Regions from separate parts of the Pseudoalteromonas sp. S327 genome, predicted to be linked through region 1. Evidence: predicted binding sites of a transcription regulator. Region 1 holds the regulator's gene; each other region holds the start of a gene.
The links. The regulator sigma-54, encoded in region 1, starts transcription at its own class of promoters, with help from an activator protein. The targets are predictions, from matches to a motif close to GTTGGCACGNNNNTNGNNT.
Positions count from the first base shown of each region.

Region 2: the regulator sigma-54 is predicted to act here: its motif matches at 2,222-2,240, upstream of CWB60_RS11160 (NarK family nitrate/nitrite MFS transporter).
Region 3: the regulator sigma-54 is predicted to act here: its motif matches at 2,582-2,600, upstream of CWB60_RS11945 (FlgO family outer membrane protein).
Region 4: the regulator sigma-54 is predicted to act here: its motif matches at 2,297-2,315, upstream of CWB60_RS04695 (diacylglycerol kinase family protein).

Region 1 is NZ_PNDP01000033.1:47,850-52,928, forward strand. It holds gene CWB60_RS10475 (HPr family phosphocarrier protein) at 1-7, opposite strand, end outside; gene rapZ (RNase adapter RapZ) at 48-893, opposite strand; gene CWB60_RS10485 (PTS sugar transporter subunit IIA) at 913-1,365, opposite strand; gene hpf (ribosome hibernation promoting factor) at 1,370-1,657, opposite strand; gene CWB60_RS10495 (RNA polymerase factor sigma-54) at 1,685-3,184, opposite strand; gene lptB (LPS export ABC transporter ATP-binding protein) at 3,254-3,979, opposite strand; gene lptA (lipopolysaccharide transport periplasmic protein LptA) at 3,976-4,524, opposite strand; gene lptC (LPS export ABC transporter periplasmic protein LptC) at 4,514-5,068, opposite strand; gene kdsC (3-deoxy-manno-octulosonate-8-phosphatase KdsC) at 5,065-5,079, opposite strand, start outside.
Region 2 is NZ_PNDP01000035.1:8,784-13,862, reverse strand. It holds gene CWB60_RS11165 (bifunctional protein-serine/threonine kinase/phosphatase) at 1-643, opposite strand, end outside; gene CWB60_RS11160 (NarK family nitrate/nitrite MFS transporter) at 657-2,126, opposite strand; gene CWB60_RS11155 (HesA/MoeB/ThiF family protein) at 2,413-3,171, shown strand; gene CWB60_RS11150 (ATP-binding cassette domain-containing protein) at 3,209-4,246, opposite strand; gene modB (molybdate ABC transporter permease subunit) at 4,239-4,925, opposite strand; gene modA (molybdate ABC transporter substrate-binding protein) at 4,912-5,079, opposite strand, start outside.
Region 3 is NZ_PNDP01000036.1:1,739-6,817, forward strand. It holds gene CWB60_RS11925 (hypothetical protein) at 1-177, shown strand, start outside; tRNA gene CWB60_RS11930 (tRNA-Arg) at 345-419, opposite strand; gene CWB60_RS11935 (FlgO family outer membrane protein) at 563-1,240, opposite strand; gene CWB60_RS11940 (FlgO family outer membrane protein) at 1,249-1,941, opposite strand; gene CWB60_RS11945 (FlgO family outer membrane protein) at 1,955-2,548, opposite strand; gene CWB60_RS11950 (SPOR domain-containing protein) at 2,708-3,286, opposite strand; gene CWB60_RS11955 (SPOR domain-containing protein) at 3,498-4,196, opposite strand; gene galU (UTP--glucose-1-phosphate uridylyltransferase GalU) at 4,577-5,079, opposite strand, start outside.
Region 4 is NZ_PNDP01000012.1:55,265-60,343, forward strand. It holds gene CWB60_RS04685 (DUF1496 domain-containing protein) at 1-216, shown strand, start outside; gene CWB60_RS04690 (VF530 family protein) at 271-579, shown strand; gene CWB60_RS04695 (diacylglycerol kinase family protein) at 618-2,237, opposite strand; gene CWB60_RS04700 (sigma-70 family RNA polymerase sigma factor) at 2,695-3,219, shown strand; gene CWB60_RS04705 (anti-sigma factor) at 3,216-3,887, shown strand; gene CWB60_RS04710 (DUF4331 domain-containing protein) at 4,254-5,079, shown strand, end outside.

The sequences.
Region 1 (5,079 bases):
AGCGCATAAATTACTATACCTAAACTGAACAGGTTATTATTTTAAGGTTACTTTTCTTGCTCACGATGACGAATTTTGACATTCGGATGCGTCATAGCAAAGCTCTCACCAATGGCTTGCGCTAAATAAACCGAGCGGTGTTGACCACCAGTACAGCCAATTGCAATAGTGAGGTAACTACGGTTATTACGCTCTAAGTGTGGCAACCAAGTTTGTACAAAGGTTTGAATTTGCCAAGTGAATTTTTGGACTATGCTGTGATTTGCCAAAAAATCTTTTACTGGTTGATCAAGGCCCGTAAGCGGTTTGAGTTCAGGCTCCCAGTGGGGGTTTGGCAAAAAGCGAGCATCAAAAACATAATCAGCTTCTTTAGGTATGCCGTGTTTAAAGCCAAACGATTCAAACGTTACAATAAGTTGCTTATCTTTTTTACCCAGTATTTTTTCGCGAATTGACTCTGCTAATTGGTGCACACTTAAATCGGTGGTATCAAGCATAAAGTCAGCGCGCGTTACGAGCCCATCAAGCAGTTCTTTTTCTTTTTTTATTGCTAAATCAAGCGGCAGCGAATCGATGGATAAAGGGTGTAATCTGCGTGTTTCTGAAAAACGTTTGATCAGTGTTTGATCATCACTATCTAAATAAAACAGTGTGGGTTTAGCAAAGTCAGGAAGGTACTCGAGAATATCGTTAAATTCGTCTTGTTCTTTGGGGATATTACGAACATCTATACTAACGGCTATTTTGTCATAGTTATCTGAAACACTTCGCACTAAAGAGGGCAGTAAGTTGACCGGAATATTATCTACGCAATAATAGCCTAAATCTTCAACCACGCGTAAAGCAACCGACTTACCTGAACCAGAACGGCCGCTTATGATAATTAACTCCATTTATAGCCCTTAATATTTACTACGATTGATCAACAATTACTTGATACAGCTCAGCATCGGTTTTAGCACTGCGCAGCTGTTTACAAAATTCTTTGTTGCTCAGTTTATCAGCTATGGTTGCCAGAGTCTTTAGGTGCTGTTGGTTATCGCCATCTGGTACGATGAGTGCAACAAAAATATCAACAGGGCAGTTATCAATAGCGTCAAAGTTAACAGGCGTGTCGCTAACAAGTACTAAAGCCAGCGGCTCTTCTACGCCACCCATTCTGCCATGAGGAATGGCGATACCCCGGCCAATACCAGTACTGCCTAGCTTTTCTCTGCTTGCCAGCGCATTAAGAATATCTTGTTGTGGTAAGTAGGGGAGCTTTTCATGAGCTAGCTCACTGATAAACTCTAAAATTCTTTTTTTACTACTAAAAAGGACCGCAGCTTTGCTGCAGTCCTGGCATACTAATGTACTTAATTTCATAATATTAGTGTCTAGCAAGCTTCTCTTTATGTTTTATGACTTGACGATCGAGCTTGTCAATCAACGAGTCTATAGCGGCATACATATCTTGGTGCTCTGTTGAGGCAAATAAATCTGCGCCACTTACATGAATAGTCGCTTCTGCTTTTTGGTTGAGTTTTTCTACATCGAGAATGACATGCACATTGCTAATATGATCTGAGTGCCTTTCTAGCTTTGCAAATTTATTATTTACATAGTCTCTAAGTGAATCAGTTACTTCTACGTGACGACCAGTTAGGTTTAGTTGCATAAGCATTTCCTCTTTGTTTTTTACGTCTTATATCAAACTCTTTCTCTGATTTGACGGTGGAATAGCTAGCGATTCACGGTATTTTGCTATTGTGCGTCTAGCTACTTTAATTCCTTGCTCTGCCAATATATCCGCAATTTTACTATCACTCAATGGTTTAGCTGAGTTTTCCGCGGCAATTAGCTTTTTAATTAGGGCACGTATTGCGGTTGATGAACACTCACCGCCGTTTTCAGTGCTTACGTGGCTTGAGAAAAAATACTTAAGCTCAAAAATACCACGTGGCGTATGCATATATTTTTGCGTAGTAACACGCGAAATTGTCGATTCATGCATTTCTACCATTTCAGCAACATCGTTTAAAACCATTGGCTTCATTGCTTCTGGGCCATGTTCAAAAAATGCCTGTTGCTGTTTTACAATACAGTTTGTTACCTTAAGCAGCGTGTCGTTTCTGCTTTCAAGGCTTTTTATAAACCATTTAGCTTCTTGTAAGTGAGAGCGAATAAATTGGCTATCACCACTTGATTTTACGGTACGTGACATAGCCGCGTACTGACTATTTACGCGTATTTTTGGCATGCTATCTGGGTTTAGCTCTACCACCCAGCGGCCTTTTATTTTTTTAACCGACACATCCGGTATTACATACTCCGACTCTTCCCTTACTATTGTATCTGCAGGTTTTGGGTTGAGGGTATGTATTAGGGTCATGACCTCTTTAAGCTCGTCTTCTTTAAGCTTAGTCTTTTTCATTAATGTACGATAGTCGCGTGCCGCTAATAGATCAATGTGATCGGTTAAGATCATTTTAGTTTGTTCTATAAAAGGGGTGTCTTTATCAAACTGGTTTAGCTGAATACACAAGCACTCTTGTAAACTGCGCGCGGCTATACCTACAGGGTCAAATAACTGAATACGCTTTAAAACGGCTTCTATTTCGTCAAGTTCAACTTCAACTTCGTCATTGTTTTCTTGGTTAAAGCTCTCTAAAATTTCTTCGCAACTTAGCGTTAAAATACCCGAGTCATCTACAGCTTCTACAATGGCAATAGCAATGGCTTCGTCAGTTGGGCTAAAAGGAGTAAGCTGAAGCTGCCACATTAAATACTCATGTAGCGTTTCAGTAGAGGCACCTTGATAAATAGACTCATCTTCCGGCATTGGGCCTGAGGATGCCGCAGGGGCTGCGCTCATGTACTCATCCCAGGTTACATCCATTGCCATATCATCGCTAACGGTGTCTTTATTTAAAGCTTCGCCACTGTCTTGCTCGTACTCGCTGGTTGTATCGTCAGCCGATGCGCTTACGGTTACATCATCCGTATCTGCTTTTTGTTCATTTTTTCCAGCCGACTCTTCCGTGTAATCTTGCTCTTCTACTTCTAATAGCGGGTTGCTATCAAGTGCTTCTTGTATTTCTTGCTGGAGATCCAATGTACTGAGCTGCAGCAAGCGAATCGCTTGTTGCAATTGTGGAGTCATTGTAAGTTGCTGGCCCATGCGCAGCTGTAATGATTGCCTCATGTATCTCTAACAATCCTTTTATGTTGTTATAATTAATATTAGCAGATGCTTGTAGGTGTGGCTTAAATGTTACAGCCTAAATTGCTCGCCTAAATAAACATCGCGTACAGTTTTGTCATTTAATACGTGTTCTGGGGTACCAGATGCAATTAGCTCCCCATGAGAAACAATGTAGGCTTTTTCACAAACATCAAGGGTTTCTCTTACATTGTGATCGGTAATTAATACGCCAATGCCACGGTTTTTAAGATGTTCTATTATTTTCTTTATATCTAACACTGAAATCGGATCAACACCAGCAAAAGGCTCATCCAATAAAATAAATTTGGGGTTCGCTGCCAGTGCTCTGGCAATTTCTACACGGCGGCGTTCACCACCAGAAAGCGCCATACCTTGGCTATCGCGAATATGCTGAATACTAAATTCATCAAGTAAGTTGTTGAGCGTTTCTTCTCGCGCGGCTTTATTGAGCTCTTTACGCGTTTCTAAAATAGCCATTAAGTTTTGATAAACTGTCAGCTTTCTAAATATTGATGACTCTTGCGGCAAATAGCCAATGCCTAAGCGGGCGCGGCTGTGCATAGGTAATAACGTAATGTCGTTATCATCAATAGAAATTTTACCTTTGTCGCTAGGTACTAATCCTACAATCATGTAAAAGGTGGTGGTTTTACCTGCGCCATTAGGGCCCAATAAGCCAACAATGCTGCCGGCTTCTACCTCAAGGCCTACATTTTTTACAACTTGGCGGCCTTTATAGCTTTTTGCTAATAGTTCTGCTTTTAAGGTGCTCATGGTTGACCTTCGTTACCTGTTTTTTCTTTAATTTTTGCTTCAACAGGCACTAAAATTGTGTGGACACGATCCGTGGAGTTTTCGTCTTTTTCTGCGCTAATAAGCTGCTGCTGCATATCGTAGGTAATACTTTTAGCATTAATTTTTTGACCGGCTTGTGCGACTTCAGCATCGCCAACAAGCGTTAAAAAGCGCTTTGCTACGTCGTAACGTACTTCGTTTGCACTGGCGCTCATTACGGTACCATCGTCTTGTTTTTCTTCGAAGTAGGCTGGGCTGCCAGTGGCAATAAGGAGTTGTTTGTTATCCCCTAAGTCTTCACGTTTATGTACTTCAAGTCGGTCGGCTGTAATTTTGCGATTACCATGCACAATTTCGACGTTCTTTTCAAAAATACCTACGTTTTCTTTAAGTTGGCCTTCTTGACGGTCTGCACTAATAGAAATTTGATTTGCTGGCGGTTGAGCAGCAGGCTCAGCAGCAGAGGCGCTAAATGCAAGCATTAGCGATGGGATAATAAGTATTTTAGTGAGTTTATTGGTCATAATATATTGTTCGCGTATGGTTAATTAGTTTTATTACTTCGGTTTTTAAATCGGCTTCAAGGCCTTTCCCGACAATTTTTAAATTAGGCCCAGTGACAACCACTGGCTGCTCAGAGCGCATTGTTAGCGCTTTAATGTCGACTTCGATGTTATCGGCATTGATGTTATCTATCATGGCGTTATCAACTAAATTTTTAGCAACCACATTGCCTTCTAAAATAAGTTGTTTATCTTCGTAAAGCGTTGCTTCGTCTGCATTTATTCGCCATGTTTGCTTTTCGTTATACAAGGTGAAAATAGGTTTTTCAAAAAATGTAAAACCAAGCTGTTGGTACAGCTCCATTTTAGCCGCAGTGACTTTATGGCTTATTTTGCCTTGCTCGTCATAGGCTGTTTGCTTAAGCTCTATAGCGGTGTAATCGGGCTTTGCAATTACTTCAGGTTCTTGCTCTGGCGCTACATTAGTTTGGGTAAAATAAGGGTACCAAAGCCAAACCATACAGCCGATGAATAACGCACTGAGTATAACGCGTGCTGCATTCATGAACTGGTGCC
Region 2 (5,079 bases), on a different contig from region 1:
TGTTATGGGCGTTTATTTCGTTGGCAATTTCACTATAGGGCAATACATCATGCACACCATCGCAAGTCAGTATGTAAATATCACCGGCTTTTAGGTCAACTTCGTAAACATCAATTTCTTGATGTGACTGCGCGCCTAAAGCACGAGTGAGCGTATCATTTACTTTATGATCCCGCGTTATCGCTTCCATTTGATTATCTCGTAAACGCGTAATGCGAGTATCGCCTAAATGAAATATATACCCCGTAGCTGATTTTAATATAAGCGCCGTAAAGGTGGTCATCCAATCAGCTTGGCGTTGCCCTAAGTGGTTATAGTTAACTGATTGCGAATATAACCACTGATTTAAGCTAGCTAAAACCTTAGAAACCGATTTTTTGACCGCCCAGCTGTCGGGTGTATTTAAATACTCATTTATAAAATGAGTAACACTGAGCTGCGATGCTTGTTTGGCATTTTTAGCCGATGAACACCCATCTGCTAAGCACGCAATAGCGCCTTTTGTTTCTTGTTGTTCGTGCTCAGTATTTAAAGCAGCAAACGCATCTTGATTTTCATCTTTTATGCCCGCGGCACTGTGCCCACCAAAAGAAACATCTAGCGTATTATTACGAACTTGAGCGTGTTGGGTTTCATCAAACATGGTTAACGCTGCCTTAAGTCACTGAAATAAGTTCAACAGAGCCATCTTCGTTTACTTCTGTCATGTGCCCATCTGGCTCTTTCATGAAAAATAACGCCCCTAAACCTAACAATGCACTGGCAGCAATAATCATAAAGAAAGTTTGGTAATCCACTAATGAGAGCGCCGTTAAATACACCACCGCGCCAACGTTACCGTAAGCGCCTGTCATACCTGCAATTTGCCCTGTTAAGCGGCGTTTAATAAGTGGCACAGCAGCAAAAACCGCTCCCTCACCAGCTTGCACAAAGAACGAACACGCCATGGCAGCAGCTACAGCAAGCCAAAGTGGCCAGCTAGCGTCAACTAATCCCATAACAAAGTAGCCAACAGCTAACCCTGAGGTAAGAACAATAAGTGTTTTACGACGACCCATTCTATCTGAGATCCAACCACCACCCGGGCGCGAGGCTAAATTCATAAATGCATAAGCAGAGGCCAGTAAACCTGCGTACACCATATCTAGGCCAAACACTTCCATGAAAAATAATGGCAGCATAGATACAACGGCCAGCTCTGAGCCAAAGGTGGTAAAATATAAAATATTAAGTACAGCTACTTGTTTAAATTCGTAGCGGTGTGATTCTGGCACGGGTTGTTTAAATATATGTCCGTTTATATCAAAGGTTTTATATACCTCGTAAGCGTATAACAGCACTAAAAATGCATAAACGGCTAAAACAAAATTGGCAGAAATTAAATTAGCGCCTGTAGGAGACAACTTCCAAGTAAGTAAAGCCAGTGCGCCATACATAGGTAATTTCATAATAAGCAATAATACAAAGTCACCTTTACTGGTTACTTCCATTGCGCCTACTTTTTTAGGCTTAAAGTACGTCCCCCCTTTTGGTGTATCGGTTACGTTTATGTACCAAATAACACCAAAAATAACGCTAAGTACGCCCGTTAAACCAACGGCATAGCGCCAGCCATCGTCCCCGCCAAACATAAGCGCTAATACAGGTAGTAACATGGCAGCGGCAGCCGAGCCAAAATTACCCCAGCCACCATAAATACCTTCTGCTGTACCAAGCTCATTAGCCGGGAACCACTCGCTCACCATACGAATGCCCACTACAAAGCCTGCTCCAATAAAGCCTAGTGCAAAACGCGCGATAGCGGCTTGCTCAAATGTGGTGGCCATAGCAAACATAAAACACGGTATGCTACATAAAATAAGTAAAGCGGCATAAACAATACGCGGGCCAAATTTATCTGTCAGCATGCCAACAACAACACGCGCGGGAATGGTTAAGGCCACATTTAAAATGAGAAGCGTTTTTACCTGTGCCATAGTTATACCTAGCGAGCCCGCTATTGCCCCTAATAATGGAGCATGGTTAAACCATACAAAAAAAGAGATAAAAAACACCATCCAGCTTAAATGTAGTATTTTCATTTTTCCGCTAAACGATATGAGATTAAACCCAGAACTCGGTTGCATGTTTTTTTCCTTGTAACGATTATTATTTTAAGCAGTGAGTACGACTTTGGTAGTAATAACACTGCGACGATTGTTAAATTAACGTTAACCGCTTTCAGCAATTACTAAGCCAACAATTAATAGGTAGGTTTTTCAGTCACTTATATTTTTGGGAATTAATGTTTATTTCGCTTTGCACTATTTAAGCAGCTTTGTTGGGCGTAAACAGTGCAAAGAATTTTTAAGCTTTACTTGCTCTAGGTTTTAACTAATTGGTATTGTTAAAAAAAATTATGAGAACTCATTAATGCAAAAACCCCCTTTAACGTATCAGCAGCAATTGCGCTATTCTCGCCATATTATGCTTCCTCAGCTAGATATAGATGGACAAGAAAAAATATGGCAAAGTCATGCTCTTATTGTGGGGTTAGGTGGATTAGGCTGCCCAGTTGCGCAGTACTTAGCGGCCTCGGGCGTAGGTACTTTAACGCTTGTAGATAACGATGTGGTTGATGCAACTAACTTGCAAAGGCAGGTGCTCTATAAACAAAGTGATGTTGGGTGCTTAAAAACCCACAGTGCAAAAAAACAGTTAACTCAGTTAAATGATGAAATAGAGATCCACACTATTGATGAATTTTTAAATGAAAATTCGCACCTTGAACAACTACTTAGCAAAGTAGATGTAGTTATTGACTGCACTGATAACTTAGCAACACGTAATTTGCTCAACAGCGCCTGCTATAACACCCGTACGCCCTTGGTTTCGGGCTCTGCCATAAGGTTAGAGGGACAAGTAGCTTGCTTTACAATGGCGCCTAATAGCCATTGCTACGGGTGTGTGTCACAGCTCTTTGGCGAACAAACTCAAAGCTGTTCAGAGTCAGGCGTGCTCTCGCCTATTGTAGGGCTTATTGGTAGTATTCAAGCGACTGAAGCACTTAAAATTATTGCAGGACTGCCTAGTAAACTCACCGAGCAGCTATTACTTGTAGATGGTTTGAGTATGGAGTTTAACCGTTTTAATATTGTTAAAAATAAGCACTGCCCTGTTTGCAGTGCTTAATTTAGTACATTGTAAATGCATGACTGCTCTTTAGAGCCTAATTTAGCGTTTCTAGGTTATTTATTGTCAAATAAATCTGCTCGCCTAGGCTTGCAGCACTTTGCTGCCATTGCCTTTTAGACACCGCGCAATACAGTAATTGCGTATCTACGTTAACAGTTAGCAGCCATTGCTCATCAAGCTGCTGGGCATTTTCAAGCATACCTATTAGCACGTTTGAATTGCTCTCGTTAATTGGTTTTACTTTGCTGTAGGCTATTTGGCTGCTTTCTATAATTAACTTATGGTTTTGTTTTACCAGCGAAGGCACTGCATATAAATGCTGTTGGCTATTACTAAGAGTAAGCTGGTAAAGACCAAAAGCCTCATTAAATTCAGGCTTACTATAACTAAGTATACTAAGTGGCGTTTGGCTCTTATTTGTATAAATACTTTGCACCACTTCTTGTGTTGCACCGCACTGGAGCACGTTGCCTTTCGCTATATGAAGTAATGTATCGCTGCAATAAAGTAGCTCTTTTAAAGAGTGGCTGACAATAATAAATTTAATACCATGGGATTTATTAAGTTGCTGAATAGCCCCCAACATAGTAAAACGCGTTGACCAATCTAAGGCGCTAAATGGCTCATCAAGTAAAACAACAGATTGCCCACTTAGTAGTGTTCTTGCAAAAATTACGCGCTGACTCTCCCCGCCCGAAAGCCCCGACACATCACGATTTAGTAATGGGTTTAGTGCTAATAAATCAATTACCTGATCAGGCGTTAGGTTATTACTTTTATTTTTACAATGCTTGTGAGTAAACAGTAAATTACCCATCACATTTAAATGTGGAAATAACGGGCACGACTGCAGCTGTAAAGTAAGTAGGCGTTTATCGGGCTTTAAATGGGTAATATTATGATTATTTATACACACATTTTGCGCCGTCGTAAGCCCTGCTATCGCCTGTAATAAGCTCGATTTGCCCGAGCCCGAAGGGCCAAACACCCCTAAAATATCAAATTGATTTATAGCTAAATCAACATGTAATTCAAAATCGTCCAAACGTTGATGACATTGTATTTTAAGCACGATTAGCAGCTCCGTTTATCACGGTTTTATTAAATTTAAACAACAACACTAAACACGCAAACGAGATTGCTAGCAATACCAACGACAATTGGTGCGCTGCCCCATAATTAAGCGACTCTACATGGTCGTACAACGCAATAGACACCACTTGTGTTTCGCCTTGTATATTGCCACCAATCATTAGTACTAAACCAAATTCTCCCAATGTATGGGCAAAGCCCAGTGCAAAGGCACTGCCTATGCTTGGCTTTAATAGCGGTAACGTTAAATACATAAAACGCTTAAATGGACTGATCCCTAAGGCAATAGCAGCTTGATTGTAAGTAGTATTTATTTGTTTAAAGCCCGCCAGTAACGGCTGCATCACAAAAGGGAGAGAGTAAAATAACGAACCAATAACCACCCCTTGAAAACTAAACGCGAGCTGCGTACCCGTGAGCCAAAACCAAAACTGGCCAAATGCATGAGTAGGTGAAAACAATACCAATAAATAAAAGCCCATTAGCGTAGGCGGCAGCACCAAAGGCATTGCTATAAGTGCTTCTAATATAGGCTTTAACTTACCTTTATAACTGGCTAGCTGCCATGCAAGCGGAATGCATATAATCAACAAAATAGCAGCCGTTATAAAGGCAAGTTTAATTGTAAGCCACAGCGCTGTTACATCACTTGCTAACATCACTTTCCTTTGCTTTATAACCAAGCTCTAATAATGTTTTTGCGGTTGAGGGGTCATTTAAAAAAGCCATAAACTTTTTAGCTGTCGTTAAATGCTTAGTCGCGCTTATGATAACGCCTTGCTGCGTTATTTCAGGGTATTTTTCAGATTCGAT
Region 3 (5,079 bases), on a different contig from region 1:
AAGAATATAAATGAGCTAGCTATTCCTTATAACTATTCAGTTTTACAATTACCAGAAGAAGCATTTAATAAATACGTGTTACCCGCTCAGGTTTATTCTGTACTGAGTGTATATAAAGAATATAAAGAAGATTATAGTTTTTGGGTTTCATGTAATTGGGCTTTTGGCCCACATTAAAATGCCTAACAAGGTTACGACTGTCCGCAATTGGCACTCTCCAGCCACTCGACAGCATAAAATATTGATAATAATTGATAAGGTATTTTACTGTGTCGGATGGCGCTTCGCTTATCCGACCTACGCAGGCACAAAAGAGTTACTAATATTGCATTAGCTTTTTTGGTTGGTAGCCCCTGCAGGAATCGAACCTGCAACTGCCCCTTAGGAGGGGGCCATTATATCCATTTAACTAAGAGGCCGCATCGAGCTTACAGCTTACAGCTTACAGCTTACAGCTTACAGCTTACAGCTTACAGCTTACAGCTTACAGCTTACAGCTTACAGCTTACAGCTTACAAAAATTATAACGGCATCTTGTTTTTCATATCAAGCTAAAATTAACTTAATTGCTTGATAAATATATATCTTCTTTGTTTAACACGTACAGCGGTATGAGCTTACGGCTGCTTGCTACAATATGTTTGCTGTGAACATTTATAACGCGGGTATTTACTGCTACGCCATTTGGGCGGTAAATTAACGTACCTGCTAATACATAGTTAGCCATGCTGCTTTCGCTTAGCTTTTCTATATCGCGAGATAACACGAAGTCGCCTCTGTTTGATACATCAATGTTGTCCATGGTTTTAAAATCTACCACGCCGTAGCCAAATTTTTGCAGCTGATGAATAAACGTCTCTGCTAATTGATTACCCAACTGATTACTTTTATTAAGCGATGCGTCTAAATCTACAATGGTGGTAACCGCTATGTTGATGCTGTTGTTATCGGGCGCTTCGGCTTCAAGCGTATCGACTAAATCCAGCGCCATTTGCTCTACATAGTTTGCCAGCGTTTTGTGGTGTTTAAGCGGTGTAAACTGCCTTGCTGTGTCGTACTCACTTTGCTGCTGCACAGATTGGTTGGCATACATAGGCTTTGGTTGGCTACTTTGCGTTACCACGGTGTAGTCTGAGCGTGTGTTTATGCTTTCGTTATGCTCATTATTTTGCGTTATTGAACAGCCAGTTAATGCTAACGTTGCCGTTAGCCCTGCTATAGCAGATAGTTTGTAAAACATGGTCAACCTCACTCGCTGGCTTGTTTAAGCATAATTCCGTCGGTGCGATAGCTACTGTTTAGCGCATCAACCACTGATTGAGGGATAAACCCTTGCGCACTGCCCACTACCGCTTTACTTTTAATGCCCACTATTCGTGCATTTACCAGTACGCCACCTTGGTGACTCACAAGTGTTCCTGCTAATACGTAATTAAAGTTTTGATCTTGGTTTAGCTCCAGGTAGTCGCGGCTAAATACAAAGTCGCCTGCGGGGGTTACTCGCATATAATCGGTGGTTTTAAAATCGATAACCGGTACTCCAAAACTATGCAGCTCGTGCATAAAGCTTTCGGCTATTTGGTTACCTAACAGGCTTCCATCGCTGTAGTCATCATCTAAAAATACAAAGCTAGAAACGGCAAGTGGCGTTTTGTCGTTTACGTATTGCAGGTTTTCGACCATGTCTTGCATTATACCGCGCACATAATGGTTTATATTTTTGCGTTTTGCGGGGGCACTTTTGGTGTAGTTACTTTGCTTGTTTAAATTAGACTGAAATAACGCTTCATTTGGTGCAGGTGCTTTTACCGCACGTTGCTCTGAAACAAGCTGGGCTGCATTATCTTGCTCAACTTGCTCTGGCTCTGAATGTAGCGAATTTAACATTTGCGAACAGCCAAAGCCTAATGGCAAACATAGGGTAATTAATAGGTTTCTCATGGTGTGCTCCTGATTAATATTCGCTGCGGTACAAAGAGCCGTCACGCTGCTGAATTTTTTCATTTCCCCACATTACATTTATAGGGATCTCTGTACTGCCTGCCGACAGTACTTGCTTGTTTTCAATATTAACGAGTCGTGCATTAACTATATAAGCATGCTGTTGGCGCGTTACAGTGCCGGTGATGACTAAGTCAATATTTTGGCGATTGCGTAATTTACTTAAGTCGCGGCTTAATATGCTGTCTGCGTTTTGCGCTAATATAAGGTTATTACCTAGGCGGTACTCAACGGTATGATAGCCAAGCTGGGTAAATTGCGTTAATAAGCTTTCTTGAATTTGTAAGCTCAAACCCGAGGCCTGCCCTGCTACTAGCTTAGTATCTAAAGCATCTGCATAAAAAAAGCTACTCACACCAATGCGCGCATTGGCATTTAAAGCGCCATTTACATGGTTAAGCTGCGAGGTTAGATTTGCTACATACTCGTTAACGGTATAGGGTGCCATTGCTGCTTTTGGCGCGTCAGTAGGCACACTCGGCTCTGGGGGCGGAACCAAGTTGCAAGCAGTTAAATTTAACAATACTAAAGGCAGTAAAAGGCGCATAGTTGCCGTCCTCTTCAAAACATACCGAGGATAAAGCAATTATTATGCCTAATTAACCTAAACTCTGGATAATAAACCTATCTCTAGCCAGAGATAATAAATTTAAGTATCAAGATAGTTCAATATGCTAGTAAGGCTCTTAACCAGAGTTCAGGTTAATTAACTTTGAGGCGTTTTGACGTAGTAAGTGACAAAGCAGGTATTATTGTTTATTAATGACTTACATGCATCTTCAGCTGCTTTTTTTGTTTTAAACGCACCAAGCTTTAATCTATAAAAGGTGTGCTGGTCAATCAGTACTTGCTCGGTATTTACTTCAAGCTTATTTGAGGCCGATTGAAATTGCTTTATAGCCGCTTCAAGTACCGCTTTATTTTTATACGCCCCCACTTGCACAGCAAACAGCGCATTTGTATTAACAACAGCTAAGTGGTTAGTTTGCTGTGGTTTTGGGTGCGCGTTAAGTTGTTTTAATTTATCTACTGTGCGCTGTAATTCACTTTCTAGCTTTAACAGTCTTTCTAGTTGAGGCTTGGTTTGTTGCCACTGCTGCGCTGACTCTTTTAATACGGCTAAATCATCTTTTTTAATGAGCACCGTCTGCTTTTGGGCCGTTGCGAGTGCGTGAGCACTGTTTGCTAATGCAAAGCCTAAAACTAATGTGGCTAAAAAATCCTTGTAGTGCAGCATAAGTATGTTGTTAATTTGGGTAAGAGTGGGCGCTATTTTAACAGCCAATCAACGCTTAGCAAGTCACGCGTGCTAGGACCTATTGCGCTTTTATACCAATTAACTTAATTAAGTAATCTATTATGAGGATAGTAAAACGTATTGATAGCTAGACAAAAAAATTGCTATTTAGTTGCTCTAAATGAGAATTTTTTAACGCAGAACGCAACACGATTAGGCCCATAAAATGATTATTTATTATTGCGGGTTGGTATCACTATTAAAGTTTAATTGGCTTATCGGTGTAGTTACTTACAATGCAGTCGAGCTTATACATTTTAAATACTTCACAGTCGGCTTTGGCATTTTTAAGGTTTTTATAAGAGCCAAGCTTTAAGCGATAAAAGGTTTTATCATTTATTTTTGCGGTTTCTACGTTAGTTAATATTTTATCTCTAAATAGTGGCGCTGCTTTGGTATTTAGTTCTTGCCAGGCTTTGGCTACATCTTGCTTAGAATCAACCGAGGCAACTTGTAATGCAAATACATGTTTAGGGGTATTAAGTTTTAGAGTTTGCTTTTGGTTATTGTTAGCGGCTTTGTAAGTTTGCTGACGACGCGGCTTGTTACTGGTTGTACGCGAAGGCGTGCGAGTGTAACGGCTACTGTAGGCAGGGCTTGCATTAGATTGTGCAATAGCTTTAGAGTTTATTATATCTATATGATTAACCAGGTAAGTAATTTCTTTTTCAAGCTTTAAAATACGCTCTATACCGGCGCGTGCTTGCTGCCATTGCATTGCGGCATCTTTTAATTGCGCAAGCTCTAGTGCAGTTATCGATACGTAATCGGGCGTGGTGTTAGGTATTTCATTATCAACAGCAGGTTTAGCGGTAGGCGTAATAGAGCACGCCGTGCCAAACGTAAGCGTAAAAAGGCATACAAAAAAGTGTTTATAGTATTTTTTTAATTTAAGCATGTACCCGTTATCCTGAAAGCAGTGCCTGTGCACTTACATTTCAGTTAAACATTCTCACAAGAAAGCGTTTAACTTAGCAATTTAAACAATGAGCGATTTTTGCTCCCGCACGCTAATTTACCTGCTTAGATAAAATTAACATGACCCTTCCGTGAGTTTGGCTTTTAATACAACTTTGATGCCAATTAACATAAACTTTACAATATAAATTACGTTATGTTGCTATATAACGCAAGTCAAATTCAGAACATAATTAAGCGTAGACCATCTTTATTACTGGCGTGGTTAAAATTAAGTAAACCCATACCTATTTTTGTATTAATAATTTAGCACTAAAAAAGGCGCCTAAACAGGCGCCTTGGTGGGTAATTTAATAAAAACTAAATTAACGATTTAATAAATGTTTTTAAATCATCTGCAAACTCGTCGCGGCGCAGAGCAAACTCTATCGTTGCTTTTAAGTAGCCTATTTTACTACCACAATCGTGGCTGCGGCCTTTCATTGCGTACGCGTCTACTTTTTCTTGCTGCATTAGCATGGCAATTGCATCTGTAAGTTGAATTTCGTTGCCAGCCCCTTGCGGCGTTTTAGCAAGAAGTGGCCAAATGTTTTCGCTCAATACATAACGCCCTACTACAGATAGGTTTGAAGGTGCTTCATCTACTGGCGGTTTTTCTACCATGTTTATAATTGGCGAGCTTTCACCTTGGTGAAGCTCTACGTCACCTAAATCAACAACACCAAATTTGTCTACTTCGTCCATTGGTACTGGCTCAACCATAATTTGGCTGTGCTTAGTTTCTTCAAAACGGGCGATCATCTCTGCTAGGTTGTCTTTTTTAAGGTCGCTCTCTACGTCATCAACAATTACATCTGGCAAAA
Region 4 (5,079 bases), on a different contig from region 1:
ATTATTGACGCTAATGAGATTATTAATAATGGTTATATTTGTTGGTACGACAACAAACGTTATAGTGAAGGCGCGCTGGTGCAAGTACATTCTTTTACCTTAGTGTGCGCTGCTAAAAACCCGCAGCATAATAACAGTGAGCTAATTTGGCTAAAATTAGATAAAAAAGGCAATATTGTTTATCCCACAAAGCCTAAAACCATTACGGTCAATTAGCGCTAAAAGAGGATTTACGCTACAATGCGCACAGTTTAAATAAGTAGTATGGCTATGGATAATCAACCAAAAAATCCTCTTCATGGGGTAACGTTAGAACAAATTTTAGTAGAGCTTGAGCAGCGCTTAGGGTTTAAAGCCATGGGCGAGCAAGTAAACATTAAATGTTTTACCGACTCACCGAGTATTAAATCAAGCTTAAAATTTTTACGTAAAACCCCTTGGGCTCGCGATAAAGTTGAAGCTCTCTACTTACATACGTTAAGTAACAAACCGCTGCGTAAACCCAAAAGCGCTCAGCGCCCTAAGCCAGCCAGCCAAAGCGATAGCAGTGGTTTTGTTTGGCCAAGCATTAAAAAGTAACACACAAAAATGCACGTTAAATACGTGCATTTTGTATTTTATAGCTCCTTACTAATTACTTTTAACGAGGCGGGGTCAACTGTAATAGTAAGCGTATCCGCTGTTTTAATTTCACCATCCAGTACATACTTAATTTCTTCGTCTGCGGTTATCGTTACTTTTTTAGCGTTGGTATGATGCGAGCTAATTGCTAAATGCGTTTGTGTAATACTACTAAACATAAGTTCAGCAATGCTTAACACGCGAGTGGTGTTTTCATCACTAGGTAGCAGCCAATTAATGTCTAATAGGCCATCTTCGTGATCGGGCTGACCACCTCCTTGGGCTAATAACGTAGTAAATGGCGCAGCATTAGCCACAATAAAGCTATTTGTATTTACCTCCTGCATTTGATTATCATCAAGGGTGACATAAAGGGTTTGCGCTTTTTGCTCACTAAATGCCTGAAAAAACCCACTTAAATAGGCAAGCTGACCCGATTCGTTTTTTGAGTCTCTATCTGCTTTTTCTACCATTGATTGCTCATAACCAATCCCAGCTAACAACAGCATAAGCTCGTCATTACAATAGGCCGTATCAATTGTTTGGGTTTGCCCATCAATAATAAGATCGCAGGCCTGCTCAACAGGAATGATTTTAGAGCTAATCCCCATAAGCACATGCGCTAATGCATTGGCTGTGCCCATTGGGATAATACCCAGCTTGCACTGAGTGTTTACCAACACACTTGCTACTTCTGTCACGGTTCCATCGCCGCCACAGGCAATTATTATATCTGGCTTATCTTTAATGGCTTGTTTAGCAAGCTCAATACCGTCTATATCTTTGGTGGTGGTTAATACTTCTAAATCATAATACGCCGACAACCTAGCCACTATTAAATGCTCTTTGTCTTGCCACATTTTGGTACCCGACACAGGGTTTGCAATAATAACGGCTTTGTTTTTAATAACTAGCTCACCCTTTTTATGTCGCTTTGCTAAATGACGAAGCTGATGCTTATTAAGATTTGCGGTTTCGCGGGTTTCTTTTATTTGCGCGAGCACTTGGTGAACATCGGCGTTTTTATCTTGGCTCAGTAAATACGCTGCCATAACAAATACCGAACGCCCTCTACCCAGTGCACAGTGAACTACCACGCGGCGGTCTTCTTTAATATGATGATGTATCCAGTTAATGGCTTGGTTTAATTGCGAATGGGTAGGCACACTATGATCAAGCACCGGAATATTTAAATAGCTAATATTTTCTTGTGTAGAGCTCCATTCTAAGCCATCAAACTCACACGTTACATCTAATATTGCCGTTATGCCGTTTTCTTTTAACGTATCTATATCAGAGGGGAACAATCGGCATGCTAAAAATAAATGGTCGTTAATTTTTTGAATGGGAGGGACTTTATCGTGCTTGCGAGAATACGCATTGTAAATTTGAACACCCAGTAAAAAAGGCACAAATGCCCAGCGAATATAAAATGGGATGACACCATTTTCACGCTTTCTAAAAATTTTCGCCAAATTAAAAATGTAAGCACCACTGACAAGAATTAACGACAATGCACTCCAGTAAAATACCACTGCAAAATATACCGAGTTAACCTCCCACCCTATAAATATAAAAATTAACGCTAAAATTAAATAACTCGTTGCAGCCCACATATTTTCTCCTTTATTTTTACTGTTTTGGCACATTTTTTTACAGCTGTGTATAAGTGTAGTAGCAATTTACACGCCAACAAAAGTTGTTTTTTAGGAACAAAAACAACACTAAGTAACTGATATAAAATAAATAAAAGTAGCTAGCTTTAGCTGCATTCGCATATTAGGCGCTTTTTACACAGTAATCGGTCATTTTTTCTCACTACTCAAAGGTAACTGTTTATATTTAAAACTTGTTTCAATGTGTACAGCAGCTAATATAAATGTCAGCTTAAAAGTTTTTGCATCCAATCACTCTTTTCACACGTTTATTGAGAGTGTGTTTATCTTTATTGGTTAAATTTATAACAGCCTGTTTAATCTCTATTTCAAAGCGATTAGGTTGCGCTTAAATAAAACAATTTTTAATTCACGAAGCCCAACACACCTCGGTAATAATAAAAACAACAGGAACCTTATGGAAAACGACAATTTACTTCCTCTTTTGTGTAAAACAGCACAGGGTAACAAAGCCGCGTTTGCTGATTTGTATCAGCAAACAAGCGCAAAGCTTTTTGCGATTAGTTTAAATATGCTGTCAAACCGCGCGCACGCAGAAGAAGTACTGCAAGAGGCATTTATAAAAATTTGGCATAACGCGTCAGAGTACAACTCATCTAAAGGCACAGTTATTAGCTGGATGATAAGCATTGTGAGATACCGCAGCTTAGATGCATTGCGTTATCACAAGGTAAGAAAAGAGCAGGCAATGGGTGACGATGAATACGACGAACAAGCAGTCGATGTTAGTTACGACGAACAAACCAAACTTGTTAATTGTATTGAGCAACTTGATCCCCAACAAAAACAAGCCATTCATTTAGCCTATTACAAAGGGCTAAGCCATGGTGAGTTAGTCAATCACATAGAAACGCCCTTAGGCACAGTTAAAAGCTGGATCAGGCGTGGTTTGCAGCAGTTGCAGAGGTGTTTAACATTATGAATTATAATAAACCAGAATTACTTGATGCTTTAGCAGGGCAGTATGTATTAGGTACTTTAAAAGGCCTGGCACGAAAACGTTTTCAACGCTTAATGCTCAGCTTACCGCAAGCCCGAGAAGCCACTATAATGTGGGAGCAAAATTTAAATGATTTAGCCAGTGCAATTACGCCTCAAACACCCCGCGCGCAAGTGTGGCAGAATATTTTAAATACATTAGAACACACCAATCAGCCCGTTAAAACGGTGATCAAACCAGCTACATCGCTGTGGCGCAATTTGTCATTTATAGCTACAGCTGCCTGTATTATCTTGGCATTTTTGGTTATTCAGCCCCAATACAGCCAACAAATTGCTTTAGTACAAAACCAAGATAAGCAATCACTGTGGTTTATTAACGTAGATGAGCAAACATTATCGGTTAAAGCCAGTGATAAACTCGTTGCGCAAACCGATAAAGACTACGAGCTGTGGATGATTTTAAAAGGGCAAGACACGCCAATTTCGTTGGGTCTACTGCCTAAAAACGGTGAAAAACAGTTACTCAAAGGCACGCGCTTTAAGGCACAAGACATTGCCCTACTCGCTGTTAGCTTAGAGCCTTTAGGTGGCTCGCCAAACGGCCTACCAACACAAGTACTGTACACGACAGATTTAGTTATTTTATAACTAAATAAACGCGACTGGTTGGTCAAACTTTGTTTGGCCAACCTTTTTATTTACCTTGGGTAACCATTAATATTTGATTAAACTAAAGTAGGCTTAATCGCACTGCGATGCTTATCATATTGTGTGCTCAATACCTGCTGCGTTATTTTAATTGCATACACCCCCTGTAATAAGTATAAAACCAAACCGCTTCAGCCTCTTTATCACTTCCTTATCAAAATATAAAACAGCCTGCTGAAAATTTAATCTTGAACGTTAAACACTCCTTTATTAACAATAATAAAAAAATATTTAACTTTTTTGCATCCATTGTGCTTTTTGCTTCGTTATTAGTTATGACTCCAATCAAAACTAAAGGAAAAAGTCATGAAAGCTTTAACTCCATCTATACTCGCAGTAGTAGTATGCAGTACCTTAGTAAGCACCTCTAGCGAGGCATCAAGTCATCGTGAAGCGCCGAACATTAGCCGCTTTCCAACCTTAGACTCTACCGACTTTTACGTATTTAATAGTTATGAAGCAGGCAGAGACGACTACGTTACATTTATTGCCAACTATATTCCTCTACAAGATGCCTACGGCGGCCCTAACTACTTTGCTATGGACCCAGATGCAACCTACAGTATTCATATTGATAACGACGGTGATGCAGTTGAGGATATTACCTTTGCCTTTAATTTTACCAGTATGCTGCCAAACGATAATCAAGGCGTGCAATTAACCGTTGGCCCAGAAGATAATCAACGTACTGTATCTGTACCTCTTAAAAACGTTGGTGGTGTAGCAGCAGGTGATGATAGCGCCGCTAATTTTAGCGAGTCATACACACTCAGCATGATAAGCGGTCCACAACGCACGGGTACCAGTACAACATTAAGTAATACCACTACCAGTTCAACCACGTTTAATAAACCGCTTGATTATATTGGTGACAAAACATTTGGTTCAATGGCTGATTACCAAACCTATGCAGATCAGTTTGTTTATCAAGTTTCGGTACCAGACTGTGACAGTATGGCCAAAGTATTTGTTGGTCAGCGCAAAGACCCATTTGTCGTTAACTTAGGTAAAACATTCGATTTAGTAAATTACGTTCCCGTAGAAGGTGATAGTGCGCCAGGTGCTGGGGATGGCGGTGGTTTCCCTGGAGGGATTACACAAAGCAGTGAGAATGACGACCTCGTAGATAAAA